4 regions of the Bradyrhizobium sp. USDA 10063 genome follow, and region 1 is predicted to be linked to each of the others. Evidence: predicted binding sites of a transcription regulator. Region 1 holds the regulator's gene; each other region holds the start of a gene.

Region 1 (7,990 bases):
CCGGGTGGCACCCTTTGGCGTGCTCGCCAATCTCGCGGCGATGCCGGTGGTGTCGGCGCTGGTGATGCCGGCAGGGCTGCTTGGCCTCTTGGCGATGCCGTTCGGCTTCGACGGCGTGTTCTGGGCGATCATGGGCACCGGCATCGACTGGATGATCGTGGTCGCGCAATGGGTCGCCGCGTTGCCGGGCGCGGTCGGCCGCATTGGTGCGTTCGGGATCGGCCCTCTGATCGCCGCGAGCCTCGGCATCATCCTGCTCGGGCTGTTGCGCACGCCGCTGCGCTTCGTCGGCGCGGCCGTGCTTCTCATTGCGGTGGTCTGGGCGGTGAGGGCGCCCCAACCGGACATCCTGATTTCCGGCGACGGCCGCCATGTCGCCGTGCGCGGCGGTGACGGGCGACTGCACCTGATGCGGACCGCGAAGGACGCGTTCCTCGCGAAGGAGTGGCTGGCTGCCGACGCCGATGCCCGGGCCGCAAGCGATCCCTCGCTCACCGAGGGTGTGTCGTGCGATGAGGGCGGCTGCGTGAGCCCTGCAGCGGGCGGCGCGTTCATTGCCCTCACGCAGCGCGCTGAGGCGCTTGCGGACGATTGCGAGCGGGCGGTGCTGATCGTGACGGCAAGGCCCGTTCCGCAGGGCTGCACCGCGGCGGTCATCGATGCCGAGCGCCTGCGGCGGCAGGGCGGGCTGACGCTGCGGCGGAACCGGAACGGCTTCGTCATCGACGCGGTCAGGCCCGCCGGCCTCGACCGGCCGTGGTCCCCCGCGATGTCAGGCGAAGGCGAGCCCGAGACCACGATCCGAATCCAGGGAGCACCTGCGCCGCGCGCGATCGATGCGACCCCGTCCGAATCCGACCTGCAGCCAGAAGACTGAGCGCCCCGTCAATCTCCGCCGGCGCTGGCCGGCAACTCGAACGCGCCGAGTCGAAACTCGTCCGGGCTGCCTGAACGCGAAGGCATTTGAACGAGCGTAAAGGTCGCATCCGGATATCGCTCCCAGATGGCAAGATCTTCCGCTGCCACGGTGAGCCAGCCGAACCTGAACATGTACCGGCCCGGCTCGGCCACGCGTCCGGCTCTTTGCCATGTGATCTTGGTGACCACCGATCACGCCCCCTCGGCGAAATGAAGCACTCGTTCAACACAAAATCACACGCGCCCCCGGATGTGCCCTCCGGGGCCGCTCAAAACACTTTGCTTGTCGCTCGCGGCAACGTTCCGCCGGCCGAAACCGGCGGCGCACGCTGCGCGAGGCCGTCAGCCCATGAACAGCGGGTTCGGCGCCGGGCGCTGCTCGACCACCTTCTGCGCCGGCTCGACAACATGATGCGTCACGGGCAGTTGCAGCACGGTCGCCCGCTGCCCTTCGCAGAGCTGGGTCACCAATACATGGCTGCCATCGGGGAATTCGATAGCGTCGTGGTGACGATCCCGAATATGCGGATCGATCTGGTTGAACTTGCCGACGCGGAAGCCGGTCGTCTTGGTCCAAATCCAGCGATTGTCGTAACGGACGTTGTCAGCGAACGCGAGTTCGGTCCCGGGAAGCATGCAGACCGCGACCGTCGGATCGCTTTCCGAAGCGAAGCCGCGGGTCGAGGTGCCGCGGAAGGTGGTGGTGATGAGCGTCTCTCCAACCTGGGCGGGACGCGTCGCCACGGCATGCAGGCTATAGTCACACATCGGATTGCTCCTCATTCGAGATAGCCGACCCGGGCCTGGGAGAGGCGCAGGCCTCTATCAGAGTGGACGATAACTTATAAGCCTCTGCTTCGTTCTTGGCATTTGTACGGCCCACGCCTTGTGTCCGTTCACAAACACGATAGCGAGGCGCTGCCGTACGTTGCCTCGCACAGAATAGCCCCGGCGGCGAACTACCGGGACTCATATTCTAATCATTCTAAGTCGTTCTTGTCAGCGTCTCGCATGAACAAAGTACCCACCCAAGTACCAGACGGGCTGCTGTGCCGGACGCTCAATACTTGCGATAAAGCCCGATCAGCTTGCCCTGGATCCGCACCCGGTTCGGCGGCAGGATGCGGACTTCGTAGGCGGCATTGGCAGGCTCGAGTGCGATCGAGGCGCCGCGGCGACGGAAGCGCTTCAGCGTAGCTTCCTCCTCATCGATCAGCGCCACCACGATGTCGCCGGTGTTGGCGGTCTCGTTGCGCTGGATCAGCGCCATGTCGCCGTCGAGGATTCCGGCCTCCACCATGGAATCGCCACGCACCTCGAGCGCGTAGTGCTCGCCGGAGCCGAGCATGTCGGGCGGCACGCTGATCGTGTGGCTGCGGGTCTGCAGCGCCTCGATCGGCGTACCCGCCGCGATCCGGCCCATCACGGGGACCGCGACGGGACGGTTGCCATCGTCCTCGGCCACGGCCGTGCTGCTCGTGCGCTTGCCGAGCGTGCCTTCGATGACGCTCGGCGTGAACCCGCGGCGGCCGTTGCCGGCCGCCGAGAGCTCGGGCAGCTTGATCACCTCGATCGCGCGGGCGCGGTTCGGCAGGCGACGGATGAAGCCCCGTTCCTCCAGCGCCGTGATCAGGCGGTGGATGCCGGACTTCGAGCGCAGGTCGAGTGCGTCCTTCATCTCGTCGAAGGAAGGAGGCACACCGGCCTCTTTCAGCCGTTCGTTGATGAAACGCAGAAGTTCATACTGTTTGCGCGTAAGCATCGCGAGCATTCCCCCGGTTGGTAGCGTCGTTCGATCCGAGACTTGAGAAGAGCTGATCTCGGGAGCCACGCACTCCCATTCGTAGACAGCGAGTTTCGAAACAAATCATGAACGGACACTATATGTTCGATATGTGTTCCGCAACCACTTAATTTCAGGTGAACGCGATTGGAAATGCTCCCGTACGTGCTGGTCGCGGCTTCATTCAGGCAATCGGAGAATGTCGCAGGGGGCGCCTTTCGGCGCCGCCGGCGCGAATGGCGGACGGATCACAAGTGCCTGCGCCGCAGTGAGATTCCCGAGCAGCGAACTGTCCTGCCGGGTGACCGGCGTTGCGATCAGCGTGCCGTCGGCGCGCTCTTCGAGCAGCGCACGAAGATAGTCTTCGCGCTGATCGTTGGCGGCGAGATCGCGGCCGAGCAGGGCGCTTTTCCTGACGTGATGGATCGCCGAGCGGCCGAGCAGGGCCCGAATCAACGGCACCAGGAACAGGTAGGCGCAGACATAGGACGACACCGGATTGCCGGGCAGGCCGATCACCCGCATCGCGCCGAGCCGGCCATGCATCATCGGCTTGCCCGGCCGCATCGCGATCTTCCAGAACGCCATGGTGACACCCTCGGCCTCGAGCGACGGTTTCACGAGGTCATGGTCGCCGACCGAGGCGCCGCCGGTGGTGACGAGGATATCGGCGCCCGCGGCATGCGCGCGGCGGATGCCTTCGGTGGTGGCGGCAACCGTGTCCGCGGCGACCCCCAGATCGATCGTTTCGGCGCCTTCCGCGCGGGCCAGCGCCCGCAGCGCATAGCCGTTGGAATAGACGATCTGGCCCGGACCCGGCGAGCTGCCCGGCATCACCAGTTCGTCGCCGGTCGCGAGCACGGCGACCTTTGGCCGGCGCCGCACCGCGAGTTCCGGATAGTTCATCGACGCCGCCAGCGACAGCGCGCGGTCGGTCAGCCGGCTGCCGCGCTGAAGCAGCACGTCGCCTTCGCGGAAATCGATCCCGGCGGGCCGGATATGCCGCCCGGCGATGGCGGCCTCGGTGATGGTGATGTGATCGCCGTCGACCCTGGTGTCTTCCTGGATCACGACGGCATCGGCGCCAGCGGGAATGACGCCACCGGTGAAGATCCGCGCCGCTTCGCGCCGGCCAAGTTCCCGATCGAACGGCCGGCCCGCGGCGACTTCGCCGATCACCTTCAGCCGCGCGCTGAGATCGGCGGCATCGGCTGAGCGCACCGCATAGCCATCCATCGCTGACATCGCCAGTGGCGGCTGCGTGCGCCTCGCTGCGACGTCATGCGCGAGGGTGCGGTGACAGGCAGCATCGAGCGCGACCATCTCTTCCGTCAACGGTTCCACGCCGGCGAGAACAGCGGCTAGCGCATCGGCGACCGGCATCAGGGCCACGGGCAACTCCTAAATTCCGAGTGCGAGAAGCGCGTTCGTCACATCATCTGACGATGTGACGTGAATGGCGTTAAGGCCTGCCGCTCGTGCGCCGCGGATGTTCTCGGCGGAATCGTCGAAGAACACGATGCGCGAGGCCGGCACGCCGATCGCCTTCACCACGTAATCATAGGCTTCCGCATCGGGTTTCCGAAACCCGATCGTCGACGAGAAGAATATCTGGCGGAAGTGGCCGAGCACGTCCGAATAGGCTGTCGAGAAATGCTCGATATGGGGCGGATTGGTGTTCGAGAAAGCATAGAGCGGCAGGCGCACCTTGGCGCGCGCCAGGTGCTCGGCGATTCCTGGCATCTCGCCGGCGAAGATCGCGTTCCAGCCTTCCAGGAACTGGGCGTCGGAGATTTCGATGCCGAGCGACTGCCGCAGGCTTGCGAAGAAGGCGGCGTCATCGATCTTGCCGACCTCGTGATGCCTGTAACTCTCGTCCATGACAAAGCGGGCGGCGAGCTCGGCGGGCTCGCAGCCGGCATGGCCGGCCCAGATGGTCATCACCTTGCCGAAATCGATATCGAGCACGACGCGGCCGAGATCGAACAACAGGACGTCGGCGGAGCCGGGGGAGAGGGACGGTTGGGTCATGACGACGGTGGTGTACGAAAATCCTGCGACCACGGCAATGTCGTCAATGGCAACCGTCGGCAACGGTCACGCACACCGCTGTCGTCCCTGGAAAGCAGGGACCCGTAACCACAGCGAGGCGTTGTTGCGTGAGCACAAGCGGTTACAGCGGAGCACATCACGACATCCTGTGGCTATGGGTCCCGGGTCCCGGCTACGCCAAGGGCTTCGCCGCGGCGCGCAAGGCCGGGACGACGTGGGGTGAGATTCGGATTCAAACAGCGGAGAGGATGTGAGTTCGCGTTCTCGCGGCGCTTTGCGCCCGAGGTTTGCGTACCGTTTCACCCTCTCATCAATCAGAGGGCGCAGGGAAAGCCGGGTGCCGGTTGCACCCGTGGGCCCCGTGCAACAAAAAGCACGGGGGTAGGACCACAGGTCAACCGAAGCAACTCCGGCTTTCCCTGCGCAGTGGTTTACGGCTTACTTCGTGCTCTTCCCGGTGACCGGGCTTTCTTGCCACCGTCATCTCTCGCGCAAATTTTGTTTGCGCAAAAAACTTAGCGCCAGCGTCGGGGCGCCAGAACCACACGACTTCGCCGTCCGCGGATGTTGCGTTCGTCTGTCGCAACAGCCGCGTCCACCGCATCTCACCGCAACGTTCGTGACGATCGCGATCCGCCCCTCATCTGGGTGAGACGCGCGGAGTTAAATCACTGATTTGCCCGACGGCGAAAGCGGAATATTTTTCGCTGATAGTCTGGACAGACTTTTGGTGATTTGCCCGTCGGGTTGATTTGTCGCACCCAAACTAACCACATCGTCATTGCGAGCGACGCGAAGCAATCCACAGCGCCACAAGCGGAGACATGGATTGCTTCGCTCCGCTCGCAATGACGGGGCTGTCATTCCGGGGCGATGCGTCAGCATCGAGCCCGGAATCCATTTCACCGCTTGCGCTTGTGGCCCAATGGATTCTCTGATGTGCAATTGCACATCATAGCTCGCGACTTCGTCGCGCCCCGGAATGACAGCGGAGGTTTTGGCGCGCCACTCGCGCCGCATGCCGGCATAGAATGGCGTATGTTCACGCCCCTCGGCCTCTTCCCGAAGCTCCGATCGAGGGGTTAAAGTGCCTTTCTGATGCTTGGGAGCGGGTATGCGACGGCGTGAGCTTTTGACGCTTGCGGTCGTCGAAGGGTCTGGCGCGCGGCCGACAGGCGCGCCGAGGGCGGTGCGAATGGAGGACACGATTGCCGCGAATGCTCCACCTCGCAAAATGCGCCCCTGCGTTTTTGACGTGCGCTGCCTTGTTGGTAATTCTGCCTCTGGGGATGACTACCGCCTGCGCGCAGTTGCGCGGCCATGGCGGGCCGGTGCGGGCATTGGCGATTTCGTCCGACGGACAAACCGCGATCTCAGGAAGCTTTGATTCAACCGCAATCCGCTGGTCGCTGACGCGCATTGCGGCCGAACAGGTGCTGCGGTTCCATGCCGACGCCGTCAATGCAGTCGTGCTGCTGGGGGGCGGGCACGCCGCGACAGCAGGCGCCGACGGGCGCATTGCAATCTGGAGTCCCGGCCAGGCGGAGCCCGATTCAGTTTTGGAAGGCCATACGGCGCCCATCGCCGCGCTCGCGCTGTCGCCCGACGGCACAACACTGGCTTCCGCGTCGTGGGATCATACGGTTCGGTTGTGGCCGCTCGCGGGCGGTGCGGCGCGTGTGCTCGAAGGTCACACCCAGAACGTCAATGGCGTTGCATTCGCCCCCGACGGTCGCACCGTGGTCAGCGTGAGCTACGATCAGAGCGTGCGCATCTGGCCGTTCGCCGGCGAAACGCCGACCGTTGTTGCAATGCCGAGCCCGCTCAACGCCGTGGCAATCGGCAGCAATGGCGAAATCGCGACCGGCGGCGCTGATGGTAAGCTATATTTTCTGACGGGAGCCGGCGCGGCTGCCGGTGAAATCGCAGCCGGCCCGAGACCAGTGACCTCGATTGCGATCTCGCCAGACGGCGCGCTGGTGGCTGCCGCGAGCGTTGGCGGATCGGTCGCCGTGATCGATCGCAAGACGCGCACTCTGGCGCGCAAACTGGCCGGTCCCGAGCTGCCGGTCTGGTCGGTCGCGTTTATGCCTGATGGCCGCACCCTGCTCACCGGTGGCGCGGACAACATCATCCGCCGCTGGAACGTGGTGACGGGAGATCCCGTCGATCCACTTCTCCTGGAGACCACGGGAGATCCGCTGGCCGCCTATGCCGGCGACCATGGTGCGGAGGTGTTTCGTGCCTGTATCGCCTGCCATACCCTTGGCGCCGAGCAAGCCAACAGGGCGGGCCCAACTCTGTCCGGCATCTTCGGCCGACGGATCGCAACCGTGCCGGGCTATAATTTTTCCGAAGCACTCAAGCGCCTCGATATTGTCTGGACGCCGGAGACGGTTTCCAGATTGTTCGAGATCGGACCTTCGGCCTACACCCCGGGCACCAAGATGCCCGAGCAGCGCATTGGCTCGGCACAGGACCGCGCCGCACTGGTGCAATTTCTCGAGCGCGCGACAAAGAGATAGATGCTTGATGGGACATGTGGAGATTGCGGTACGACGAACGCTCTCACATGGACACGTCGCGCGCTTTTTTCTCTGGCGGTTGCCATTGCCGTGGCGGGTAGCAAAGACCTGCCAACAGCCGGTCAACAACGTCTGCTGCGCCGGGGAGACGGGAAGTGACGGCTTGGCCGCCAAAACGGCGCTTATGAGCCATAGCGGACTCTCGGCACAGTCGCGTTTCGTAAGCATGCGCCGTGCCCGCTCCGCAAGCTTCGGGCCCTTAAGGTCAAAGGAAGGCAAAAGCCAGGAGGCTTGAGCAGAGCAAGGTAAATCCCGCCGCGGTGAGGGCGAGGTAGCTATCGGAAACGCGGTCTTGATTTCGCATGACACACCCTCCGTTCTCCAATGCTCGTTGGAATTGGATTTCGCCCCTATTGCAGCGCGTCGGGAAGATCGATGCTTCGCTGATGGTCGGCGCTCAGAACGGCCATCACGAAACGCTCTTCGGACAGACGCTTTTCGAGGTAATGCATTTCAACATCGGTCAGCTCGGTCTTGAGCAGGCGCTGATAGCGTTCAATGTTCTTTTGATGGGCGCGCAAACGGTCAATTCTCTCGTCCATGACAAGTGGTCCCAACCAAAAAGTTTTTAATATCGAGCTGTTTAATAAATCAGTTTTAAATGATTTTGACAAGCTCTATTTAAATTGGAAGCGCCGGATAAATCGCGCAT
Region 2 (7,990 bases), 840 kb from region 1:
TCCGCGCCTGGGAATTCAGGACCGGCGATCTCGACCGCCGCGCGCCGGACGTGATGCGGCGGACGAAATTCCAGGCGACGCCGCTGTTCGTCGAGGACAGCCTGGTGTTCTGCTCGCCGTTCAACGAGGTGATCGCGCTCGATCCCGGGACCGGCGCGCAGAAGTGGCGCTTCGATCCCGGTATCAGCACTGGCCAGCGTCCCGCCAACCGTTATGTCTGCCGCGGCGTCACCTATTGGGTCGACGACAGCGCGCCCGCGGGCGCTGCCTGCCGATCGCGGATCTTCATGGGCACCAACGACGCTCGTCTGATCGCGCTCGATGCGAAGAGCGGGCTTCCTTGCGCCGGTTTCGGCAATGGCGGCGAGGTCAGGCTCGATATCGGCATGACACTGGAGTGGCCGGGCGAGTTTCAGGTGACCTCGCCGCCGGCGGTCGGCCGCGGCGTGATCGTGGTCGGCTCCGCGATCGGCGACAACCGCCGTGTCGACGCACCGCGCGGCATGGTGCGCGCCTTCGATGCGCGCAGCGGAGCGCCACGCTGGAATTTTGATCCGCTGATGCATGACGGCATCGAGGCGGGCCACGCCAATGTCTGGGCGCCGATGTCGGTGGATGAGACGCGCGCCCTGGTGTTCCTGCCGACGTCGTCGCCGAGCCCGGATTTCTGGGGCGGCAGGCGTCCGGGTAACAATCAGCATGCCAACTCCGTCGTCGCGCTGCGCATCGAGACCGGCGAACTGGTGTGGTCGTTCCAGACCGTGCATCACGATCTCTGGGATTACGACCTGCCGGCGCAGCCGACGCTGGTGCGGATCGATGTCAGCCAGGCCATGCGCGACGTCGTGATCCAGCCGACCAAGCAGGGCTTCGTCTTCGTGCTCGACCGCAATACCGGCAAGCCGATATGGCCGGTCGAGGAGCGCGCGGTGCCGCAGGGCGCGGCGGACGGCGAGAAGCCTTCGCCGACGCAGCCATTCCCGACCCATGTGCCGACGCTCGTGCCGCAGGGGATCTCGGTCGACGACGCGTTCGATCCGTTTCCGCTGGTCGGCCGCTCCACCTGCAAGGAGCAATTCGCAGCCGCGCGCAGCGAGGGCCTCTATACGCCGCCATCGACGCAAGGCACGCTGCTGTTTCCATTCACCGCCGGCGGCGTGAACTGGGGCGGCGTCGCGTTCGATCCGCTCCATCAGATCCTCTACGCCAATGTCAGCCGCGGTGTGCATCTCGTGAAGCTGATCCCGCGCGAGCAGGCTACCGGTTTCAATCCGCCGCCCGGCCATGATTTCGGCCGGCAGCAGGGCGCGCCTTTCGCGATGTCGCGTGCGATCGTGACTTCGCCGCTCGGATTGTTTTGCAACAAGCCGCCCTGGGGCGAGATGGTCGCGGTTGATCTCAGGGCCGGCAAGATTCTGTGGCGTTCGCCGGTCGGCACGACGGAGGATCGCGCGCCGCTCGGCATTGCACGCCCCTGGGGCATGCCGCTGGTGAATGGCGTCGTGGTCACCGCAGGCGGCCTCGTCTTCACCGGCGCGATGGATGCCTATCTGCGCGCGTTCGATGCCAGGACCGGCCGGGAGTTGTGGCAGGGCCGGCTGCCGGTGCCCGGCGTCGCCAATCCCATGACCTATCTGTGGAAGGGCGAGCAATATGTCGTGATCGGCGCCGGCGGCCATTCGGAAGCGGGCACGACGATCGGCGACAGTATGGTGGCCTTCCGTCTGCCGCGACAGGGCGAAGCGCCCTCGCTCTGGTCGCGCACGATCGACCGGCCGGGCGGACGCTTCCTTGGCGGGGCGACTTCAGCGGGACTCCTTCTCGCGGTGCTGGTGGCTGCGGCATGGCGCTGGCGCCGCCGACGCGATGCGCGCTAAGCCGTCACAGCATCGCAAAGGCGCTTGAGACCATCGCCACCGGCTTGTTGTCGGTGGCAGAGAGCAGCGTGACGCGGCCGAAACTCATGGTGCGGCCGAGGCGGACGACGCGCGCGTCCGCCAGCACGTCGGCGGCGCTCACCGCGCGCATGAAATGCGTGGTCTGGTCGACGGTGGTCATCGGCCGATAGCTGCGGTTGGCGGCAAGGTTGGCGATCACCATCGACGTATCCGCGAATGCCATCAGCGCCTGGCCGCAGACGACGCCGCCATGGCGGCACAGCCGTTCGGAGAAGGGCATGCGCAAGACCGCACCGGGCTGCCAATCGGCGCCGGCCTCCCGCGGCGGCGCAACATCAAAGCCCTCGATCGAGAGATTGAGATCGAGCACCCAGGGGGCAAATACCTCGCCAAGCACCCGCCGCGCATCATCGATGCCGAATTCCGTGACCCCTTCCTGCTGCATGGATGCGTATTCCTCTCCCTTGGCGATGACGGCGGATGCATTCTAGAGGGCATTTACCGGAAGGGAACAGCAGGGCGGCCGGCTTGAAATTGCCAGACTTTTGGCATCCCATGACCGCCATCTCAGGAGAGGGCGCCAAGATCCCGCAGATCTCAGGTCTGGGGCCTGCTTGGCGAAGCGGCTTGGGCGGGATATACGCCAAGCTAAATCCCGGGGGACTAGTGAGGGAGCATGTTATGAGAATTCTGGGCGCCATGGCGGTCGTGGCGATGCTGGCAACGCCGGCTTACGCGCAAATGCAGACCCCGCATATCAACCTGCTTGCGGACGGACCGACGAAGACGCCGGACGAGCTCGAGCAGGACGCGGTCAGGGACAAGGCCTACAGGGAATCGCTGAGGAAGATCCCCGACGCCAAGACGTCATCCGACCCGTGGGGTAGCGTGCGGAGCGAGGCGCCCAAGGCGGCCGCCCCGGCGAAGCCGAAGACCAAGACCGGCAGCGCGCAGCAGTAAGCGCCGACGTTACGCGGAGACTCGGATTCGGTCTCCGCTCTCCCTATATTTGGCCGGTCGTCACCTGGTTTGGAATTGCGACATGGCCTTGCGTCCGCGTGATCTTGCGAGCCGAATGGCCGCCCGGCGAAAGCGGGGCGACGGCTTCCTGCGCGAGACCTTTACCCTGCCGCGCGACGAGGCGCGGCTGAAGGCACGCGACTTCCTCAACCGGTATCCCAAGGCCGCCTATATGAGCGCGGTGGAAAGCTGGCGCGAATTGCCCGGCGACAGGATCGAATTCACGATGCGGCGTCTTGCCAGCGCCGATTGACGCGCCAGGTCCGGAAACGGTTCTGATCCAGATTTTTGTTTTGACGCGTTTTCTGCGCAGATAAGTCTACGCAATCTGCGTAACCTTGATTGCTATGCGAACCGGAATCCACTTCGCTCGAAAACGCTCTAGTCCAGCGTTTTCGCGACCAGTCGAATCCGACAGATCGGATGCTTGGTGTCGTCCAGCAGTTCGATCTGCCACTCCGCGTTTTCCTGAAGATGACGCGACACGCCGCTGATCATGTCGGCGCAGACACGAGTCATCTCCTTCCACGCCGCGTCGCGATCGGGAAACTCGGCACCGTCATTGCAGATGCCGGTGCCGTCGACGGTTCGGATGCGAAAGAAATAGAGCGGCATGAGATGGCACCGGCGCATCAAGGCCGCCGACGGGCAACCCACTGGGAACAGGAAGTGGAGTCCCTGGCGCCGTAAAGATCAATCCCGGTTATTTACGGAAGTGCTGTCAGCGCAATGATGAGTCGCCGGTGCCGGTCGCTTCGCGGCTGGCCTTCTTCAACTCGCGGTCGATGCGTAACTGGACGCGCCGAATCGCCAGCAACTGAAGCTTCGCCTCGGTCCTGCCGGTCTTGACTGTATCGCCGATCTGAAACTGCCACTTCCAGACACCGGGTGTGACCAACGTGACGGTATATTCGACGCCCTTATGGATCATCTTCAAGGCTCCGCACACACCCGGCGGCATTCCAGGCTGAACGAAAGGTTGCACCACATTGGAATCCGCCGAAGGGCAGTTGCCGCGTTGCGCGATCCGATCGCCCGATCCCGGTATTTCCAGCGCCATCAGTCGCCGTCCCCGAGCTTAACGTAAGTTAACATCGATCGAATCTGCCCGTTCCGGCGCACTGCATATTTTTCCCCGGGTTCAGGCAGGTCTGCTTTGAGCACGCCGATGTCGGCGCGCTCGATCAAATCGCGTCACGCTGGTGCGGAAGGAACTTCTCGCAAAATGCGGGCGGCAGCGGCGGCCCTTGGACAGGCGCGCGACACGCCCGGCCGACGAGGAACTTGTCCTCCAAGGACCCGAGGCATTCTGCGTACCGCCAAGCGTGGAAAGATACCGCCAAGCAGTCCGCCATCCGAAAACCCGTGCGTTCTCGGGCGGATGCACCAAATCGCGAACATTTTGATGGAACTTTGTTCTTGTCCGGAGAACTACGGCGCCCGGGCGGGCTCGATCGGTACATGGACACCCGATCCACGCCATGTTGGGTTTCACCGCGAACGATCGCCTGTCGTCGGGGCGAAGCAATCGTAGCTCGTCGATCGGCGACTGCAGGTCTGTGCGAGCTGTCGCATCATTGCTTGCCGGCAGCGGCGATCGGATGGCAGCGGGCAAATGATTGCTATGCGAGCATCGATCCGGAGCGCGTGTTCCGAGGAGCTTCGCAAGGCAGGTCACGGATGTTGCGAGAGCGCTTTGATCGATCACAGGCAGACTGCCGACATCGACGACTGCCAATTCTTCCCGACTGCTGCGGCGTCTCGACGGGATGGCGCGGCCTTACTGTTGCAACTGCCACTGCTCGGCGTAGACGGCCAGCCGATCATATTCTTCGGCGATCTTGAGCAGCCTCTCGCGCGAATTACGATAGACAAACGACTCTGCTTTGGTGCGGGTCTCTTCCGCTCGCTCTCGCCAATAGCTCGGGTCTTGCAGTGTGTTCCTCATGGGCACTTCCCGCTCTGATCTGTCTGAACGACAATTCCGGAACGGAAGCGATGCTCCCTTCACAAAAAGGGAAACCCGCATAGCCGCTAACTTGCGTTAAGGCGGAAAGGAACTTCGTTCTCGGTCGGAGAACTACGGATTGTCGTCCTCTTTCGGGAACGGCTCAAAGGTTTGACGTCCCAGGAACGTGTCAGGCTTTGCGGTTTGTTCGAGGAGTTGGAAGGATCGTGCGATGATCTCGCGCGAGCGCGTCGTGAATACGTCGTCCTGCGCCCAGGACGGGCGATAAATATAGGTGTGCCCGCCGATCATCTCGCGCTCCCTTGAATCATGCAGGCGGGAGCGCGATTGGTCTCTCAGCCACCGTTGCCTACGGGCGGATCCGCTGTCGGTGATGGACAGGCAACTCGGCGGGGCGGCTTTGGTTCAGAAGTGAATTTAGGGCGGCGGAGCCCCGGGGTGGGGCGCCCTGGGTTAACGAAAAGAACATATTGCGAACATGGAACAAAGATGGTACAGGCTTTCAACGCAATAGCCATCGAATCCTCATCGGCCCCCGTATTTCCCGCTAGCGAATCCCCGTCATAAGGAGCACATCCAATGTCCGCCACTGCCCTGCGTATCGTCGAAGGATCCTCCATGGATAAGTCCAAGGCTCTGTCTGCCGCGCTCTCCCAGATCGAGCGCCAGTTCGGCAAGGGCTCGGTGATGAAGCTTGGCAAGAACGATCGCTCGATGGATATCGAGACGGTATCGTCGGGGTCGCTCGGGCTCGACATCGCGCTTGGCGTCGGCGGCCTGCCGAAGGGACGCATCGTCGAGATCTACGGACCGGAATCTTCGGGCAAGACAACGCTGGCGCTGCATACGGTCGCGGAAGCGCAGAAGAAGGGCGGCATCTGTGCTTTCATCGACGCCGAACACGCGCTCGACCCGGTCTATGCGCGCAAGGTCGGCGTCAATATCGACGAGCTCCTGATTTCGCAGCCCGATACCGGCGAGCAGGCGCTGGAGATCTGCGACACGCTGGTGCGTTCGGGTGCGGTCGACGTGCTGGTGGTCGATTCGGTAGCGGCGCTGGTGCCGAAGGCCGAGCTCGAAGGCGAGATGGGTGATGCGCTGCCCGGCCTGCAGGCGCGCTTGATGAGTCAGGCGCTGCGCAAGCTCACCGCCTCCATCAACAAGTCCAACACCATGGTGATCTTCATCAACCAGATCCGCATGAAGATCGGCGTGATGTACGGCTCGCCGGAGACGACCACCGGCGGCAACGCACTGAAGTTTTACGCCTCCGTCCGCCTCGACATCCGCCGCATCGGCGCGATCAAGGAGCGCGACGAGGTGGTCGGCAACACCACGCGCGTGAAGGTGGTCAAGAACAAGCTGGCGCCGCCCTTCAAGCAGGTCGAGTTCGACATCATGTATGGCGAGGGCGTCTCCAAGATGGGCGAGATCCTCGACCTCGGCGTCAAGGCCGGTATCGTCGAGAAGTCCGGTGCCTGGTTCTCCTATGACAGCCAGCGGCTCGGGCAGGGCCGTGAGAACTCCAAGGCGTTCCTCCGCTCCAACCCCGACATCACCAGCAAGATCGAGCTCGCGATCCGGCAGAACTCCGGCCTGATCGCCGAGCAGATCCTCGCCGGCACACCCGAGCGCGACGCCGACGGTGAGGAGCCGGCGGAAGAGTAAGTTTCGAGATATCCGATTTCTTCGCGGGAAGCGGGCGCTGAGGACGTTGAGTTGCCGACGTCTTCGGCGCCCGTTTTGTTTTGGTTTGGGTGATTGCCGGAGAGAATGATGAAGCCCCTGGTCCTGACGGGCTGGTTGATCCCGGAGTTTATTAAATCTGATTTCGCCGATCTCGCTGTTGATTTCTTCTATCGCTTCACGTGGGGACCGTTACCGTCTCCAGAAGAGCTGGCAGCCCATCTTGGTCCCCGCACGTCCGGCCAAAAGCAAGGGACTCACTGGTCGGATTTTGCGACCCGGTGGTCGCGTAGCGAAAACAAGCGCCACAGGGATCTCGGCTTGGCCGAGTTCTGCCAGCAATACGAGAGCGTGGAGCTATGGTACGACGTACGCCCGGACGCCCAACTGCAACTGGTCTGGCTGCTCGATTACTTCAGCTCCTATCCCGAAACCGTCGCCAGATTGAGGCTGCGCCTTGTTGACCTTGAGATGATCGGGCTTCATCCGGGCGGTTTTCACAAGTGGCGACCGCCCGCCATCGATGTCACCGAGAAGGAACTCGCAACGGCAAGCGCCGCATGGCAGGCCTATCGGGCGCCGACGCCGGAAGCCTGCTTCGGTCTGCTCCGCAAGGACTTGAGTGCTCTGCCGTCGCTCAAGCCTGTCCTGCTCGATCTCCTGGAAGAGCTTCCCTCGGCTTCGACCGGGCTGGGTGCGACGGAAATGCGGATGCTGGAGCTGATCTCAAGGGGCTATGCGAACGTCAATCCGCTTTTCCACTTCCGGCAGCTTCGCCAGACGCACGTCTTCGACGAGTGGCAGCACGGCTACCTGCTTGACGGGCTTGGGCTTGGCCCGACTCCTGCGGTCGCGGGACTCGACGAGGAACTACGGACGATCGGGCGGGATAACCTGCGGGACCGGCACACGGCTCTCTTACGAAGCCGGCTGTCGCTGACAGATTTCGGCAAGGCCGTCGTCGGCCACAAGGAAGATTTCAGCCGCCACAACCCGATCGACCGCTGGTGGGGCGGCACGCATTTGACGAACGATAACCTCTGGCGCTGGAGTCCTGGGCTGATCGCGCCTTAGAGACGGCGAGTAGGATGGGTTTCGTCTACCTACTCAACTGTCATTGCCGGGCTCGACCCGGCAAGCCATCCTTCTTCCAAAGACTCTTTTGGGATGGATGCCCGGGTCAAGCCCGGGCATGACGAACTAACATCACTCCGCAGCCTGCGCGTAATCGCTCACCGGCGGGCAGGAGCACACCAAATTGCGGTCGCCGTAGGCGTTGTCGACGCGGCCGACCGGGCTCCAGTATTTGTCCGTGCGCGAGACCCCGTCCGGGAAACAGCCCTCGGCGCGGCTGTAGGCGCGATTCCACCCGTCGTCGGCGATGTCGTGCACGGTGTGCGGAGCGTAGCGGAGCGGC
Region 3 (7,990 bases), 110 kb from region 1:
ATGGTGAGCGCCGGGTTGTCGATCAGCGCCACACAGGCGTCGACGACCTCGCCGAGATTGTGCGGCGGGATATTGGTGGCCATGCCGACGGCGATGCCGCCCGCGCCATTGACCAGCAGATTCGGAAACCGCGTCGGCAGGACCGACGGCTCCTGCTCGGTGTTGTCGTAGTTGGGCTGGAAGTCGACCGTGTCCTTCTCGATATCCGCCAGCACGGCCTCTGCCGCCCGGGTCAGGCGCGCTTCGGTGTATCGATAGGCGGCCGGCGGGTCACCATCGACCGAGCCGAAATTGCCCTGGCCGTCGATCAGCGGCACGCGCATCGAAAAATCCTGCGCCATGCGCACCATGGCGTCGTAGATCGACTGGTCGCCGTGCGGGTGATACTTACCGATGACGTCGCCGACCACGCGCGCGGACTTGACGTACTTCTTATCCGGCGTGTGCCCCTGGTCGTACATCGAATACAGGATGCGGCGGTGGACGGGCTTCAGCCCGTCGCGCGCATCGGGGAGCGCCCGCGCCACGATCACGCTCATGGCGTAATCGAGGTAGGACTTCCTCATCTCGTCGAGGATGGAAACGGGACGAATGTCTGAGGGCTCCGGCGGCTCGCCGGGCTTGTCGTCTTCGGGGTCTGCCAAAGGGGGAATCCGGGTCGGTTCTACTGGGGAATCATATAGCGTATCGGCGGCCCGATAACCACCCCGGAACGGGTCCCGGCGACCGGTTTTTCCCTTCGTTTTTTCATAGACTTACGGGGTTGACGCGCGCTCCGCGGGAACCCCGTCTCGGAGCGAAGCAAGGGCGCGTCGGAGGCAAAGGCCGTGACCGCGGGCCGCGTTGGAGCGCCACTGCGGTTAGCTCGATTTCCTCACGATTCACATTAGCCGAGACCGCAAGGATGCTCGCCGCGCTTGATCACGCGGCATCAATGGCTTGATGAGGTTATCTGCAGTCATTCAAGAGGATAAGTTCATCCCATCCCTCAATCACGGAAGGGAATTTTCTTATCCTCACGACGCCCTCCAAGGGTGCTCCCGTCGATCAGAACGGAATGTCGTCATCCATGTCGCTGTTGCGGGCGCCGGCCGGCACCGCGCGGCGTGGCGCGGAACTGGAAGGCCCGCTGCCCCCGAAATCTCCGCCGCCACCGCCCATGTCGTCGGAGAAGCTGCCGCCACCGCCCCTGCCGTCCAGCATCGTGAGGTTGGAGTTGAAGCCCTGCAGCACCACTTCGGTCGAGTATTTCTCGACCCCGCTCTGATCGGTCCATTTGCGGGTCTGAAGCTGGCCCTCGATATACACCTTGGCGCCCTTCTTCAGATATTGCTCGGCGACCTTGGCGAGCCCCTCATTGAAGATGACGACGCGATGCCACTCGGTTTTTTCCTTGCGCTCGCCGGTGGCCCGGTCGCGCCAGGTCTCGGAGGTCGCGACGCTCAGATTGGCGATCGGACGACCGTCCTGGGTCCGCCGGATTTCCGGATCCTTGCCGAGATTGCCCACCAGAATGACCTTGTTCACACTTCCCGCCATCGCCGCTCTCCACTCAATCACTGGGCCGGCCGGTTGCACGGCCGCCACGTTCAGTCTTCGCTAACCACATCTTACATCGCTGCCGGACCCTATACGCCCGCCGGCGCAGCCATTCCCGTCCATCCCGCGGTTATCCACATATAGCACCAACCGCGCCATTGTTCCAGTTTTGTTCCGCACAACCTGACGTAATCATGGCAATATCGTGGCCTAAATTTGGTGCGGCGGGAATGGAACCCGAAATCGATCTCCGGGTTCCCGAAAATAACAAGCAAATCATTAACTTATGTTATCCGCACTTCGCCGTTAAGTGTTGCCTTTCGGCGACGGTATTTCCGGTTGAATCGGGGTATATGCCTAAAACGACGGCGCGGCGCTCGCGTCCTTATACCGTAACGCTTCGGGACCAATTGAAGCGAACAAAGGCTGGAGAGCTACGATGAAGAAGTTTTTGCTTGGAACGGTTGCCTTGGTTGCGCTGGCTGCGCCAGCGTCGGCTGCCGATCTTGCCGCGCGCCCTTATACCAAGGCACCGCCGGCGCCCGTCGCCGTCGTTTATGACTGGAGCGGGTTCTATATCGGCGGCAACGGCGGCTGGGGAACGAGCCGCACGTGCTGGGACGTCATCGGCTTCGGCGATGGCTGCCACGACGCGGACGGCGGCACGGCTGGTGGTCAGATCGGCTATCGCTGGCAGACCGGCACGTGGGTGTTCGGCGTCGAAGGTCAGGGCAACTGGGCCGATTTCAAGGGCAGCAACATCAGCCTGCTGACGGGCATCGACACCAACGAGTCGAGGATCGACGCCTTCGGCCTGCTGACCGGCCAGATCGGCTATGCCGCCAACAACGTGCTGTTCTACGTCAAGGGCGGTGCGGCCGTGACCGGAAATCGCTACCGCGTCCTCGACACCGCCACTGGTTTCCCGATCACCAACGACGTCAACGACACCCGTTGGGGTGCCGTGGTTGGCGCCGGCGTCGAATTCGGCTTCGCGCCGAACTGGTCGGTCGGCGTCGAGTACGACCACATCTTCCTGGGCGATCGTTCCTACGACTTCATCAATAACGGCTTCGCCGGCCCGGTCGGCACGCTCTTCACCACCGAGAATGTCAGTCAGGACGTCGACATGGTCACCGTCCGCGTGAACTACAAGTTCGGCTTCGGTGGCGCCCCACTCGTCGGGCGGTACTGATCTCGCGATCGGATATCAATCTTAGAAAAGGCCGGCCTTGCGCCGGCCTTTTTGTTTTTTGAGCCGTCTACTTCCGAGCCGTTCATCCGGGAAGCTCCGGTCGCGCGAGCGCGCTCTTGCTGCCAGCTACTGCCAAAGCTGCACGAAAAAAAATACGACCAGAAACAAATCGTTGATGATTCGTCCTAGGCACTGGAAATCATCGCGCGTTCTTCCTATGTTCCAGCATCACCCCATCGGCGCCGTGGTACGGATTTCCGACGACGCGCGCCCGTAACGTGGCGCGCTTACAAGCGCCTGGAATTGCCGATATGGATGAAGTGCTCAGGGCGAAGCGCCAACAACCCGCCGGCTCCTCAACGCGTGCCATCACCATCCGCGGCGCGCGGGAGCACAACCTCAAGAACATCGACGTCGAGATTCCTCGCGACAAGCTCGTCGTGTTCACCGGCCTGTCCGGCTCCGGCAAGTCCTCGCTCGCCTTCGACACCATCTATGCCGAGGGCCAGCGCCGCTATGTCGAATCGCTTTCGGCCTATGCCCGCCAGTTCCTGGAGATGATGCAGAAGCCGGATGTCGACCAGATCGACGGCCTGTCGCCCGCCATCTCCATCGAGCAGAAGACCACCTCGAAGAACCCGCGCTCCACCGTCGGCACCGTCACCGAGATCTACGACTATATGCGCCTACTCTGGGCCCGCGTCGGCGTGCCCTATTCGCCGGCCACGGGGCTGCCGATCGAGAGCCAGACCGTCTCGCAGATGGTCGACCGCGTGCTGGCGCTGCCCGAAGGCACCCGCCTCTATCTGCTGGCGCCGGTCGTTCGCGGCCGCAAGGGCGAGTACCGGAAGGAGCTCGCCGAATATCTCAAGAAGGGCTTTCAGCGCGTCAAGATCGACGGCACCTTCCATGAGCTCGCCGAAGCGCCGAGCCTCGACAAGAAGTTTCCGCACGACATCGACGTCGTCGTCGACCGCATCGTGGTGCGCCCCGACATTGGCCAGCGGCTCGCGGAAAGTTTTGAGACCGCGCTGAAGCTCGCCGAAGGTCTCGCCGTGATCGAATTCGCCGATGCGCCGGCGGCGGCACCCGCCGAGGAAAAGAAGAAGACCGCCAAGATCCACGACAAGAGCGGGCCTGAGCGGATACTGTTCTCGGAAAAGTTCGCCTGTCCGGTCTCCGGCTTCACCATTCCCGAGATCGAGCCGCGGTTGTTCTCGTTCAACAATCCCTATGGCGCCTGCCCCGCCTGCGGCGGCCTCGGCGTCGAGCAGCATGTCGACGAGGACCTCGTCATTCCCGACAAGGATCTGTCCCTGCGCAAGGGTGCGATCGCGCCGTGGGCAAAGTCCTCCTCGCCCTATTACCTGCAGACGCTGACCGCGCTCGGCAAGCATTACAAGTTCACGCTCGACACCAAGTGGAAGGACCTGGCCAAGAAAACGAGAGACGCGATCCTGCACGGCTCCGGCGATGACGAGATCAAGTTCTCCTACGAGGACGGGGTCCGCGCCTACGACACCAAGAAGCCGTTCGAGGGCGTGATCACCAACATCAACCGCCGCTACCGCGAGACCGAGAGCGAGTGGGCGCGCGAGGAGCTAGCGAAGTATTTCACCGACATCCCCTGCGCCGCCTGCAACGGCTATCGCCTCAAGCCGGAAGCGCTGTGCGTCAAGATCGGTGGCAAGCATATCGGCGAGATCGCCGACCTCTCGGTGAGGCGAGCCGGCGAGTGGTTCGAGACCGTGCCGGAGGCGCTGAACGCGCAGCAGAACGAGATCGCCGCCCGCGTCTTGAAGGAGATCCGCGAGCGGCTGACCTTCCTGCTCGACGTCGGCCTCAACTATCTCACGCTGTCCCGCTCCTCCGGCACCTTGTCCGGCGGCGAAAGCCAGCGCATCCGCCTGGCTTCCCAGATCGGCTCGGGGCTCACAGGCGTGCTCTATGTGCTGGACGAGCCCTCGATCGGCCTGCACCAGCGCGACAATGCGCGGCTGTTGGATACGCTGAAGCGGCTGCGCGATCTCGGCAACACCGTGGTGGTGGTCGAGCATGACGAGGACGCGATCCGATTGGCCGATTACGTGCTCGACATCGGCCCCGGCGCCGGCATGCATGGCGGCCACATCGTCGCCCAGGGCACGCCATCAGACATCATGCGCAATCCGAAATCGCTGACCGGCAAATATCTCACCGGCGAGCTTTCGGTGCCGATCCCCGATCGGCGGCCGCCGAACCATCGCCGCACCATCAAGGTCGTCAACGCCCGCGGCAACAATCTGAAGAACGTCACGGCGGAGATTCCGCTGGGGCTGTTCACCTGCATCACCGGCGTCTCCGGTGGCGGCAAGTCGACGCTCCTGATCGACACGCTCTACAAGGCGATCGCACGCAAGCTCAACAATGCGAGCGAAGCCGCCGCCCCGCACGACCGCATCGAGGGCCTCGAGCACATCGACAAGATCATCGACATCGACCAGTCGCCGATCGGCCGCACCCCGCGCTCCAACCCCGCGACTTATACCGGCGCCTTCACGCCGATCCGCGAATGGTTCGCCGGCCTACCCGAAGCCAAGGCGCGCGGCTACGAGCCGGGACGCTTCTCCTTCAACGTCAAGGGCGGCCGCTGCGAGGCCTGCCAGGGCGACGGTGTCATCAAGATCGAGATGCACTTCCTGCCGGACGTCTACGTCACCTGCGATGTCTGCAAGGGCAAGCGCTACAACCGCGAGACGCTGGAAGTGCTGTTCAAGGGCAAGTCGATCGCCGACGTGCTTGACATGACCGTGGAAGAAGCCGCCGACTTCTTCAAGGCGGTGCCGCGCGTGCGCGAAACCTTCCAGACCCTGCACCGCGTCGGCCTCGACTACATCCACGTCGGCCAGCAGGCGACAACGCTATCGGGCGGTGAAGCCCAGCGCGTCAAACTGGCAAAAGAACTTTCAAAGCGCGCCACCGGCCGCACCCTCTACATCCTGGACGAGCCGACCACCGGCCTGCACTTCCACGACGTCGCTAAACTCTTGGAGGTGCTGCACGAACTGGTCGCCCAGGGCAACACGGTCGTCGTGATCGAGCACAACCTCGAAGTCATCAAGACCGCCGACTGGGTCATCGACCTCGGCCCCGAAGGCGGCGACGGCGGCGGCGAAATCGTCGCCTGGGGCCCGCCGGAGGACATCGCGAAAGCGCCGCGGAGCTATACGGGAAAATCCCTGGCGCCGGTGCTGAAGAAGGCACAGGGCAAGCCACGCAAGAGCAGCGCGAGCGAGGCGGCGGAGTGAGGCTGGAGCTCACTTGCTCAGCCCATTTTTCCGTTGCCGAAGACGAAGTTGGATTCCGGGGCAATATTGATGACCAAGACCATCGTACTAGGAAATGAGTATGATGATAATCTTCGAAGCATTCTCGCAGGCGTAATGCGCGATTTGGGTGCAAAACGCTCGGTGCTGATTGGTCGGTCGTTGGCTCTCAAGAACTGAAAACCGCAAAATTGGAGCTGCGGGGAAAGACCGTTGACGTGGAATCTGAGACCTACGTCGGGCTGTCAATAACTGGCGACGAAAATGACATGAATGAGATAGCTACTCTAGTCTCGGTGCGCAGGACAGACTAGCGAAGCGTAATTCGCCCTCTCGCTGCCAAAGCAGCGGAGTGAGCGGTTTTCCGATGTGTCGGTCGCAGTTCCGGCGCAAATCGGTTCCGACGTTGATCTAGCGCAAATACCCCGACGATTTTAGCGCCTATTTTCTGCGATGGTTCACCCCTGTGGATCATCGCAATGATCATCGATCTGCTAAGCCAAGAGCACCGCAATATTGAACGGCTGCTTGCCGTCCTCGAGCACGAGCTGGATATTTTCGATCGCTCGGGCCGACCGGACTACGAGGTCATCCGCGCCATCATCGCCTATTTCGAAGTCTATACTGAAATGTACCACCATGCTCAGGAAGACCGTGTCTTCGCCAAGCTGAAAACTCGCGATCCCGCCGCCGCTGCCAAAATCGGCGATCTGGCGCATGAGCACCGGCAAGGCGCCGAGCGCTTGCGCCGCGTCGCCAATGCGGTCGACGGCGTGCTCGCCGATCGCGAAGTCCTTCGTCAGGAGGTGGACCGGATCGTTCGCGATTTCCTGCAACACGAGCGGCATCACATCATGATGGAGGATCGTGATTTCTTCCCCGCCGCCCTGAACGCATTGCAGCCCGACGATTGGACCGAAATCGCGTCAGCCTTGTCCCCTCACAAGGATCCGCTGTTCAGCGACGCCACGGAAGCCAGGTTCGACGCACTCCGAGCCCATATTTTGCAGCTCGAGCAAGAGGCAGAAGCCGAACGGCATTAGTGCGGTTATTTCTCTGAGCGGCATGCACGGCGAGAGTTCAATGTTCGCCGCAGGCGCATTCTTGCCGCAGTTTTTTCATTTGTGAATTTCGCAGTCCCCTGCGGGCGTGCTATCCCTTGTTGCGCCCAATGCCCCACTCCTTGGCCATCTTCGATCTCGACGGAACGCTCGCCGACAGCTTTGGCTGGTTCCTGCGCCACGTGAACGATGTCGCCGATCGGTTCAACTTCCGCCGGGTGGCGGACGAAGATATCGAAGATCTACGGCATGCGGGCTCGCGCGAGATCGTCGCGCGGCTCGGGGTGCCGACGTGGCAGATTCCCTTCATCGCGCAGCATATGCGGCGGCTGAAGGCGGAGCATCTGGCCGATATCCCATTGTTTCCTGGTACCGAGACCATGCTGCGCGCGCTGAGCGATGGCGGCCTGAAGCTGGCGTTGGTCAGTTCGGACAGTGAGGCGAACGCCCGCTGCCTGCTTGGCGAGTCCGCAGCGCTGTTCTCCTGGTTCGACTGCGGCGCCTCGATCTTCGGCAAGGCCACAAAATTCCGCCGCGTCCTCAAGCGCGCCAGTGTTGCGCCGTCACAGGTGATCTCGATCGGCGACGAAACCCGCGACATCGAAGCCGCGCGCGCCGTCGGCATCGCATGCGGCGCCGTGTCGTGGGGCTATGCGGCGCCCGCCAAGCTGCGGGCGCTCGGGCCTGACCTGATGTTCGAGCGGATGGAGGATATTGTTTCGTCGCTTTGCGGCGGCGCTGAAGGGCGGATTGGCGAAGCGTAATCCGCCGTTCCGCTGCCGACGTACCGTGGCGGATTACGCATCGCTAACCCGCCACACGCACCGACCTCCATCCGCGCATTAGAGTAAACGCCGATCAGGTTGAAACGCAGCCCCGGTGAAGCTGCG
Region 4 (7,990 bases), 7.9 Mb from region 1:
CATAGGCGGTCGGCACGGTGCCGATCAGGATCAGCATGATCAGGCCCATGCCTTTCTGCCCGTCGTTGGAGCCGTGCGCGAAGCTGACGCCGGTGCAGGTCAGGATCAGGAGGCCGCGGATCCAGAGCGGGGGCGCTTTGTTGCCTTCGGGCGCGGCATAGAGCGCAGGGTTGCGCACGATCATCTTGAGCACGAGCAGCAGAATGGCGGCGCAGATGAAGCCGACCAGCGGCGACAGCAGGAGCGCGTAGCCGATCTCGGTGGCCTTGCTCCAGTCGACGCCGGAGGTACCGTCGCGGCCACGCATCAGCGCATTGGCGATGCCGACGCCGATGATCGAGCCGATCAGCGTGTGCGAGGACGAGGCCGGCAGGCCGAAATACCAGGTGCCGAGATTCCACAGGATCGCGGCGATCAACAGCGCGAACACCATGGCAAAGCCCGCGCTGGAGCCGACCTGCAGGATCAGTTCGACCGGCAACAGCGAGATGATGCCGAATGCGACCGCGCCGGACGAGAGCAGCACGCCGAGGAAGTTGAAGATGCCCGACCACATCACCGCGACTTCGGCGGGCAGCGAATGCGTGTAGATCACGGTCGCGACCGCGTTGGCGGTGTCGTGGAAGCCGTTGACGAATTCAAAGCCGAGCGCAATCAGCAGTGCAACGAACAGCAGGATGTAGGGCAAGAAGGTGGTGACGCGGGTGCCGGTGGCATCGACGTCGACATAGATGCTGTAGGCGACGAACAATAGCCCAGCCGCGAGGATGCCGAAGAAGATGATCATCGTCAGCGGATTGAAGCCTTTATCGAGATTTGGTCTTGAAGCCGGCTGGATCGGTCTTCCGCCGCCCACTGATGAATTGAGTGCAAAATCGGTCATTCTGACGCCCCGTCAAAATACAGAAGGAGGCCCTAGTTTTGACCGATTGCCTTGAAGGTTAGATGACAGCCGTAGTTTGCGTGAGCCGCGGCGGTGCGTGAGTGCTGCATCGATTGCGGCCTGCGACGCGCGTTCGCGACGCGATCAGTTAAATGGCAAGCCACGCGCACGGCGGAAGCGTGATGCGAAGGAAGCGGTCGCGCGCTGCCTGACGCCGGGGCTGTGGCGCCGCGGCAGCGCGTCGACCGCATGGGAACGTCATTGGCGTGAACAAGACGCCCCAAACTCCCCCTGTAATTGGAGAGTATCGTCCATCAATGTAAGGTTGTAAATGGATATCAGTTTTATCAACGGCTTGTTATTGCGGACTATGCATGGTGCCATGCTTACGCTGCGGCCTGCGCGCGCTTCCTCAATAGTTCCGCCGCGATCTTCAGATCCTCGACAAAACGTTGATATTCCCGCTCTTTCGCATCGTCATCGGGCAGCCGCAGCAGATAGGAGGGATGCACCGTCACCAGCGCCTTGATGTCGTCGTCGAGATCGATCAGGCGGCCGCGGTTCTTGTTGATCGGCGTGAGCTTGTTGAACACGCATTGTGCAGCGGTCGCGCCCATCGCCACCACCAGATCCGGCTTGATCGATGCGAGTTCCCGCTCATACCATTGGCGGCAGGCCTTGATCTCCGGCGTAGTCGGCTTCTGGTGCAGGCGGATCTTGCCGCGCGGTACGAATTTGAAATGCTTCACCGCATTGGTGACGTAGACCTTCTTGCGGTCGATGCCGGCCTCGATCAGCGCGCGGTCGAGCATCAGGCCGGCGGGACCGACGAACGGTTTCCCGGCGAGATCTTCCTTGTCGCCCGGCTGCTCGCCGACCAGCACCACCTGCGCGCTTTGCGGGCCTTCGCCGAACACGGTCTGCGTCGCATGCTTGTAGAGATGGCAGGCGCGGCACTCCGCGGCTTCCTCGCGCAACCTGCTCAGCGTGTCGGCGGCGTGGCGGATCATGGCGGGTTCCGGTGGCGTAGCGCTTTCGCTTGCGGGCTTAATCGTCAAAGCCTCGGGTGGGTTCCTCGCTTTCTTTGCCGCGAGCCGCGCCGGGTTGAAGATCGCAGCGCAATGACGCTGCCAGATCTCCTCCAGCCGATTGCCTGCGGGCATCTCGGCCTCGCTGATGCCTGGCGTGATCGACACCGCATGCCCGTCCCAATGCGCGCAGACATCTGATGTGAGGATCGACCAGGGCATGTCGGCAAAGCGGCTCGCGAAGAACGGCGCGGCCAGTTCCACGACATGATGCTGTGGCTCGAACCAGGCGACGAAATGCGATGTGTGCTCGCGCCCGATTTCGCGGAAGCGGATCGACGTCCGCATCCGCTGCGCCTCGTGATGCACGGCCTTCGCCATCGCATGGATGCGCGCGACCTCGGGATCGTCGGCGATATCGAGCAGGTCATGGTCGCGGCGCAGGCGCCACAACAGGCGATAGAGCAGGGCAAAGCGCTCCGCGTCGCGATACAGGATCGCGGTTTTTGCCAGCTCGACAAATTTGGCCGGCACGTTGAACGTGCCGTGCGGCACTTCCAGTGGCGCTTCGGCCGTCGATATTTCCGACAGATCGGGCCCGTGGCCGCGCACGGCCCATGTCACGTCGGCCGGCGTCACGTCGTTCAATACCAGCGCCCGCGCCGCCGTGCGCCAGCCGTCGAAATCGGTCTCGCTGCCCAGGATGATGTGGTGCATGGTACCTGCTCCGCTCTCATCAACCCCCTTGATTTCACTGAAGAATTTATCCCGTTACCAATCCGATTGACTCCGCCCGCGCAGTTGGCTTTATATTAGAACATATCATGAACGAATGGGCTAGCTTCTGGTTTCTCTCCTAAGCCAGCAACGGCCCCGATATCTTCCTTAAGGAGCGGCGCATGACGAGCGCACGCCTGAGCACGCTTGCGTCCTTGCGCGGGCGCATCGAGCGCATTGAGACATCCAATGAAGCGCACGCGCTGCAGCGGATCGCGCTGGGACACCCCAGCGCCGATGCGATGCTCAAGGGCGGCCTTGCGAAAGCCGCGGTGCACGAGGTGTTTGCCGAGGGGCGCCAAGGCGCTTCCGCCACCGGCTTCATCGCAGGGCTGGCCGGCCGTCTTGCCGCACGAAAGCCGCTGGTCTGGGTGCGGCAGGATTTTTCCGAAATCGAATCCGGCGCGCTCTCGATGAGCGGCCTGTCCGAGCTCGGCCTCGATCCGCGCCTTCTCGTCACCGTGCGCGCCGCCGACATCGACAATGCGCTACGCACCACGGCCGATGCGCTCGCCTGCGACGCGTTGGGCGCCGTCATCATGGAGGTCTGGGGCGAGTCCAAGCAGCTCGATCTGGTCGCGAGCCGCAAACTGACGCTTGCCTCGCAATCATCAGGCGTCCCCGCGCTGCTGCTCCGCCTGGCGGCAACGCCGCTTCCCTCCACCGCGGAAACCAGATGGATCGTGCGCGCGGCGCATTCGCCGCCGGGCGCCAGTTGGAGCGCGTGGGGTGCGCCTCTGTTCGATGCGCAGCTCGTTCGCAATCGTCATGGCCCGGTCGGGCGATGGATCATGGAATGGAAATGTGATGAGTGCCTTTTCAGTGAACCGTCGGCGTATCCTCAGCCTGTGGCTGCCGCGCCTGCCCATCGATCGGATCAAGCGGCAACTGGCGCGCACCGCCTCGCAAGCTGAAACACGCGAGCTGCCCGAACTCCCTCTCCCGCTTGCGGGAGAGGGCCGGGGTGAGGGTGGCTCCGCGGGCGAGACTCTTCGTGTGGAGAGAACCCTCACCCGGATCGCATCTGGCGATGCGATCCGACCTCCCCCGCAAGCGGGGGAGGTGGAAGTGCCGAGCGTCGTCAGCGCGAAGCGGACCGCGCTGGCTGAAAATACTTCTCACCACACGGGCGCTGCATCGCCCCCTCTCCCGCTTGCGGGGGAGGGCTGGGGTGGGGGTGGCTCCGCGGGCGAGACTCTTCGTGGGGAGAGAGCCCTCACCCGGATCGCTGGCGCGATCCGACCTCTCCCGCAAGCGGGAGAGGTGGAAGTGCCGAGCGTCGTCAGCGCGAAGCGGACCGCGCTGGCTGAAAATACTTCTCACCACACGGGCGCTGCATCGCCCCCTCTCCCGCTTGCGGGGGAGGGGGGGGGTGGGGGTGTCTCCACAGGCGAGACTCTTCGTGGGGAGAGAACCCTCACCCGGATCGCATCTGGCGATGCGATCCGACCTCCCCCGCAAGCGGGGGAGGTGGAAGTGCCGAGCGTCGTCAGCGCGAAGCGGACCGCGCTGGCTGAAAATACTTCTCACCACACGGGCGCTGCATCGCCCCCTCTCCCGCTTGCGGGGGAGGGCTGGGGTGGGGGTGTCTCCACAGGCGAGACTCTTCGTGGGGAGAGAGCCCTCACCCGGATCGCTGGCGCGATCCGACCTCTCCCGCAAGCGGGAGAGGTGGAAGTGCCCAGCGTCGTGGTCATCAAGGAGCACAACGCGCTGGTGATCCACTCCCTCGACGACATCGCCGCGCGAAGCGGCCTGTCGATCGGTCTGCCGCTCGCCAATGCCCGCGCGATCTGCCCGGAACTGACGGTCTATGATGCCGACGAGGTTGCGGATGCCAAGACGCTCAATGACATCGCCGATTGGTGCGATCGCTTCACACCTCTGGTGGCGCTCGATCCGCCCTATGGTCTCTTCCTGGACATCACCGGCTGCGCCCATCTGTTCGGCGGTGAGCGTGCGATGCTGCAGATCGTCTGCGGCGCTCTCAATCGGCGCGGCTTTGCCGTCAGCGGCGCGATCGCGGCCACATCGGTCTGCGCCCGCACGCTGACGCGGCATTCGTCTGGCAGGATCATCGAGGATGGTGCGGAGGCCGAGGCCGTCGGCCCGTTGTCGATCGCGGCACTGGGCGCGGATGAGGCAATCACGAAAGGCTTGCGCCGCGCCGGCCTGAAGACCATCGGCGATGTCGCCGCCCGCGCGCGCCATGAGATCGCGGCGCGTTTCGGCGCAGCTTTCACCACGCGGCTCGAACATGCGTTGGGGCAGGGCGATGCGCCGATCAGCCCGCGCAAACCATTGCCGGACTACATCGTTGAAAAGCGTTTTCCCGAGCCGATCACGACCGAGCCCATGATCGCGATGACGCTGCAGAACCTCGCCAAGATGCTGGTCCAGGCGATGGACAAGCAGGGCAAGGGCGCGCGCAAGCTGGAGGCAGCCTTCTTCCGCACCGACGGCGCGGTGCGCACGCTTGCCGTCGAGACCGGGCGTGCGGTGACGAAGTTTGAGGTGATCGACCGCCTGTTCCGCGAACGGCTCGAGGCGCTGAGCGATCCCCTCGATCCCGGCTTCGGCTTCGACCTGATCCGCCTGTCCGCCGGCCGTACCGAGATCGTGGTGCAGCAGCAGCGCGATCTCGACGCCCATGTCCATGACAATGACGAGCTTGCCGCGCTGATCGACCGCATCGCTGCCCGCATCGGCGGCAAGCGCGTGGTCGTGCACCTGCCGGAGGACACCCATATCCCCGAGCGCGCGGCGCTTGCCGCGCCGGCGCAGCATCATCTGGCCGCTTCATCGCATGCCGTCTGGCCCGCGCGCGCCGAGGGCGAGCCGCCGCTCCGTCCGCTGCGGCTGTTCGAAAGGCCGGAGCCGATCAAGGTGCCGTTCGCCACCGTGCCTGATGGACCGCCGCATCGCTTCACCTGGCGGCGCGCCACGCATCAGGTGGTGCGGGTCGAAGGTCCCGAACGCATCGCCATGGAATGGTGGCAGCGGGACGGGAAAGTGCTGACGCGCGACTATTTCCGCGTCGAGGACGAGCAGGGCCTGCGCTTCTGGATCTTTCGCGATGGTCTCTACGACAGCGAATTGATCGACGAAGACGGCAAGCCCGTTCCCGCCAACTGGTTCGTGCATGGGTTGTTCGCATGATGGAACCGACGCCCGACTATGCCGAGATCGGCATATCAAGCAATTTCTCCTTCCTGCGCGGCGGATCGGATCCGCGCGCCTATGTGCATCAGGCGAGCATTCTCCGCATCCCCGTGATCGGGCTTGCCGATCACAACACGCTCGCCGGCGTGGTGCGCGCCTACAAGGAGCTCGAGAATTCGGAAGTGACGCACCCGCCAAAGCTCCTGATCGGTTCGCGCATCGGCTTCATGGACGGCACGCCTGACATCCTGGTCTATCCGCGCGACCGCGCAGCCTACGGCCGGCTGTGCCAGCTCCTCACCCGCGGCAAGCGCGGCAATGACATCGAACGGATCGAAAAGGGCGAATGTCATCTGAAGCTGAATGATCTCTTGGACTTCGCTGAAGGCCAGCTCCTGGTGCTGTCATTGCCGCACCGTTTCGAGGCGGCCAAGGCGCTCGATCTGCTTGCGCACCTGAAGGCAAGCCGCACTGATGGCGTGTGGCTCGCCGCAAGCCTGCTCTATCGCGGCGACGACAGGCGGCGGCTGGCGCGATTGCATCACCTCGCAACGAAAGCCGAAGTGCCGCTGCTCGCGACCAACGAGGTGCTCTATCACCATCCCGCGCGCCGCCCGCTGCAGGATGTGCTCACCTGTATCAGGGAGAAGACGACGATCGATGCGATCGGCAGGAAGCTGGAAGCCAATGCCGAGCGGCATCTGAAGCCCGCGCACGAGATGGCGCGACTGTTCCGCGATTTTCCCGACGCGATCGCAGAGACCATGCGCTTTGCCGATCGCATCACCTTCTCGCTCGACCAGCTCAAATACCAATATCCCGATGAGCCAGTGCCGCCGGGCAAGACCGCGCAGCAGCATCTGGAAGACCTGACCTGGGCCGGCGTCATCAATTATTTCGGCGGCCGGATCGACGACAAGCTCAGAGCGACCTTGCACAAGGAGCTCGCGCTGATCGCAGAGCTGAAATACGCGCATTACTTCCTGACCGTGCACGACATCGTCCGTTACGCACGCAGCCAGGGCATTCTGTGCCAGGGGCGGGGATCGGCGGCGAACTCCGCCGTGTGCTATGTGCTCGGCATCACTTCGGTCGATCCGACCAAGGTCGATCTGTTGTTCGAGCGCTTCATCTCCAAGGAGCGGCTGGAGCCGCCCGATATCGACGTCGATTTCGAACATTCGCGGCGCGAGGAGGTGATGCAATATGTCTATCGCCGCTATGGCCGGCATCGCGCCGCCATCATCGCGACCGTCATCCACTATCGTCCGCGCAGCGCGATCCGCGACGTCGGCAAGGCGCTTGGGCTGACGGAGGACGTCACCGCCGCGCTCGCCGATACCGTGTGGGGAAGCTGGGGCAAGGGCCTCAACGACATGCAGGTGCGGCAGGCGGGACTGGACCCGAAGAACGCGATGATCGGGCTCGCCGTCGATCTCGCCACCGAGCTGATCGAATTCCCGCGCCACCTCTCGCAGCATGTCGGCGGCTACGTGCTGACGCAGGACCGGCTCGATACCTATGTGCCGATCGGCAATGCCGCGATGGACGACCGCACCTTCATCGAATGGGACAAGGACGACGTCGACGCGCTCAACATGATGAAGGTCGACGTGCTGGCACTGGGCATGCTGACCTGCATCCGCAAGAGCTTTGACCTGATCGCCGAGCACAAAGGTCAACGATATGAGCTTGCGACGGTCCCGCAGGATGACGAAAAAGTCTACGACATGCTGTGCCGCGGTGAATCGCTCGGCGTCTTCCAGGTCGAAAGCCGCGCGCAGATGAACATGCTACCACGCTTGAAGCCGCGGGAGTTCTACGACCTCGTCATCGAGGTCGCGATCGTGCGCCCGGGGCCGATCCAGGGCGACATGGTGCATCCATACTTGCGCCGGCGGAACAAGCAGGAGAAGGTGACCTATCCAGCGCCATCGCCGGAACATGGCGATGCGGACGAACTCTACCGCGTGCTGCACAAGACGCTCGGCGTGCCCTTGTTCCAGGAACAGGCGATGCGGATCGCGATCGAGGCGGCACACTTCACCTCCGAAGAGGCCAACGGTCTGCGCCGCTCGATGGCGACCTTCCGCAACCTCGGCACCATCGGCAAGTACGAAGACAAGCTGATCGGCAACAT

The links. The regulator LexA, encoded in region 1, represses DNA repair genes until DNA is damaged. The targets are predictions, from matches to a motif close to TGTTCNNNNTGTGTTCNG.
Region 2: a site for LexA is predicted at 5,349-5,366, ahead of recA (recombinase RecA). Genes of this name have one in related genera too.
Region 3: a site for LexA is predicted at 2,942-2,959, ahead of uvrA (excinuclease ABC subunit UvrA). Genes of this name have one in related genera too.
Region 4: a site for LexA is predicted at 2,725-2,742, ahead of ACVJGD_RS44870 (ImuA family protein). Genes of this name have one in related genera too.

Annotation. Positions count from the first base shown of each region.
Region 1 covers NZ_JBSSGP010000002.1:1,314,396-1,322,385, reverse strand. Annotated here, with positions in the region: gene ACVJGD_RS08180 (ComEC/Rec2 family competence protein) at 1-877, shown strand, start outside; gene ACVJGD_RS08175 (hypothetical protein) at 886-1,107, opposite strand; gene ACVJGD_RS08170 (hypothetical protein) at 1,261-1,686, opposite strand; gene lexA (transcriptional repressor LexA) at 1,979-2,680, opposite strand; gene ACVJGD_RS08160 (molybdopterin molybdotransferase MoeA) at 2,882-4,093, opposite strand; gene ACVJGD_RS08155 (HAD-IA family hydrolase) at 4,103-4,732, opposite strand; gene ACVJGD_RS08150 (c-type cytochrome) at 6,043-7,278, shown strand; gene ACVJGD_RS08145 (hypothetical protein) at 7,689-7,880, opposite strand.
Region 2 covers NZ_JBSSGP010000002.1:2,155,179-2,163,168, reverse strand. Annotated here, with positions in the region: gene ACVJGD_RS12650 (pyrroloquinoline quinone-dependent dehydrogenase) at 1-1,877, shown strand, start outside; gene ACVJGD_RS12645 (PaaI family thioesterase) at 1,882-2,343, opposite strand; gene ACVJGD_RS12640 (hypothetical protein) at 2,580-2,858, shown strand; gene ACVJGD_RS12635 (hypothetical protein) at 2,941-3,171, shown strand; gene ACVJGD_RS12630 (DUF6894 family protein) at 3,300-3,533, opposite strand; gene ACVJGD_RS12625 (hypothetical protein) at 3,640-3,978, opposite strand; gene ACVJGD_RS12620 (hypothetical protein) at 4,699-4,866, opposite strand; gene ACVJGD_RS12615 (hypothetical protein) at 4,999-5,178, opposite strand; gene recA (recombinase RecA) at 5,467-6,555, shown strand; gene ACVJGD_RS12605 (hypothetical protein) at 6,661-7,647, shown strand; gene gcvP (aminomethyl-transferring glycine dehydrogenase) at 7,780-7,990, opposite strand, start outside.
Region 3 covers NZ_JBSSGP010000002.1:1,205,417-1,213,406, forward strand. Annotated here, with positions in the region: partial or broken gene gyrA (DNA gyrase subunit A) at 1-644, opposite strand, end outside; gene ACVJGD_RS07625 (single-stranded DNA-binding protein) at 1,048-1,539, opposite strand; gene ACVJGD_RS07630 (outer membrane protein) at 1,979-2,734, shown strand; gene uvrA (excinuclease ABC subunit UvrA) at 3,046-6,021, shown strand; gene ACVJGD_RS07640 (hypothetical protein) at 6,091-6,219, shown strand; gene ACVJGD_RS07645 (hemerythrin domain-containing protein) at 6,519-7,082, shown strand; gene ACVJGD_RS07650 (HAD-IA family hydrolase) at 7,211-7,864, shown strand.
Region 4 covers NZ_JBSSGP010000002.1:9,226,454-9,234,443, forward strand. Annotated here, with positions in the region: gene ACVJGD_RS44860 (inorganic phosphate transporter) at 1-883, opposite strand, end outside; gene ACVJGD_RS44865 (UdgX family uracil-DNA binding protein) at 1,270-2,628, opposite strand; gene ACVJGD_RS44870 (ImuA family protein) at 2,811-3,602, shown strand; gene ACVJGD_RS44875 (Y-family DNA polymerase) at 4,366-5,847, shown strand; gene ACVJGD_RS44880 (error-prone DNA polymerase) at 5,847-7,990, shown strand, end outside.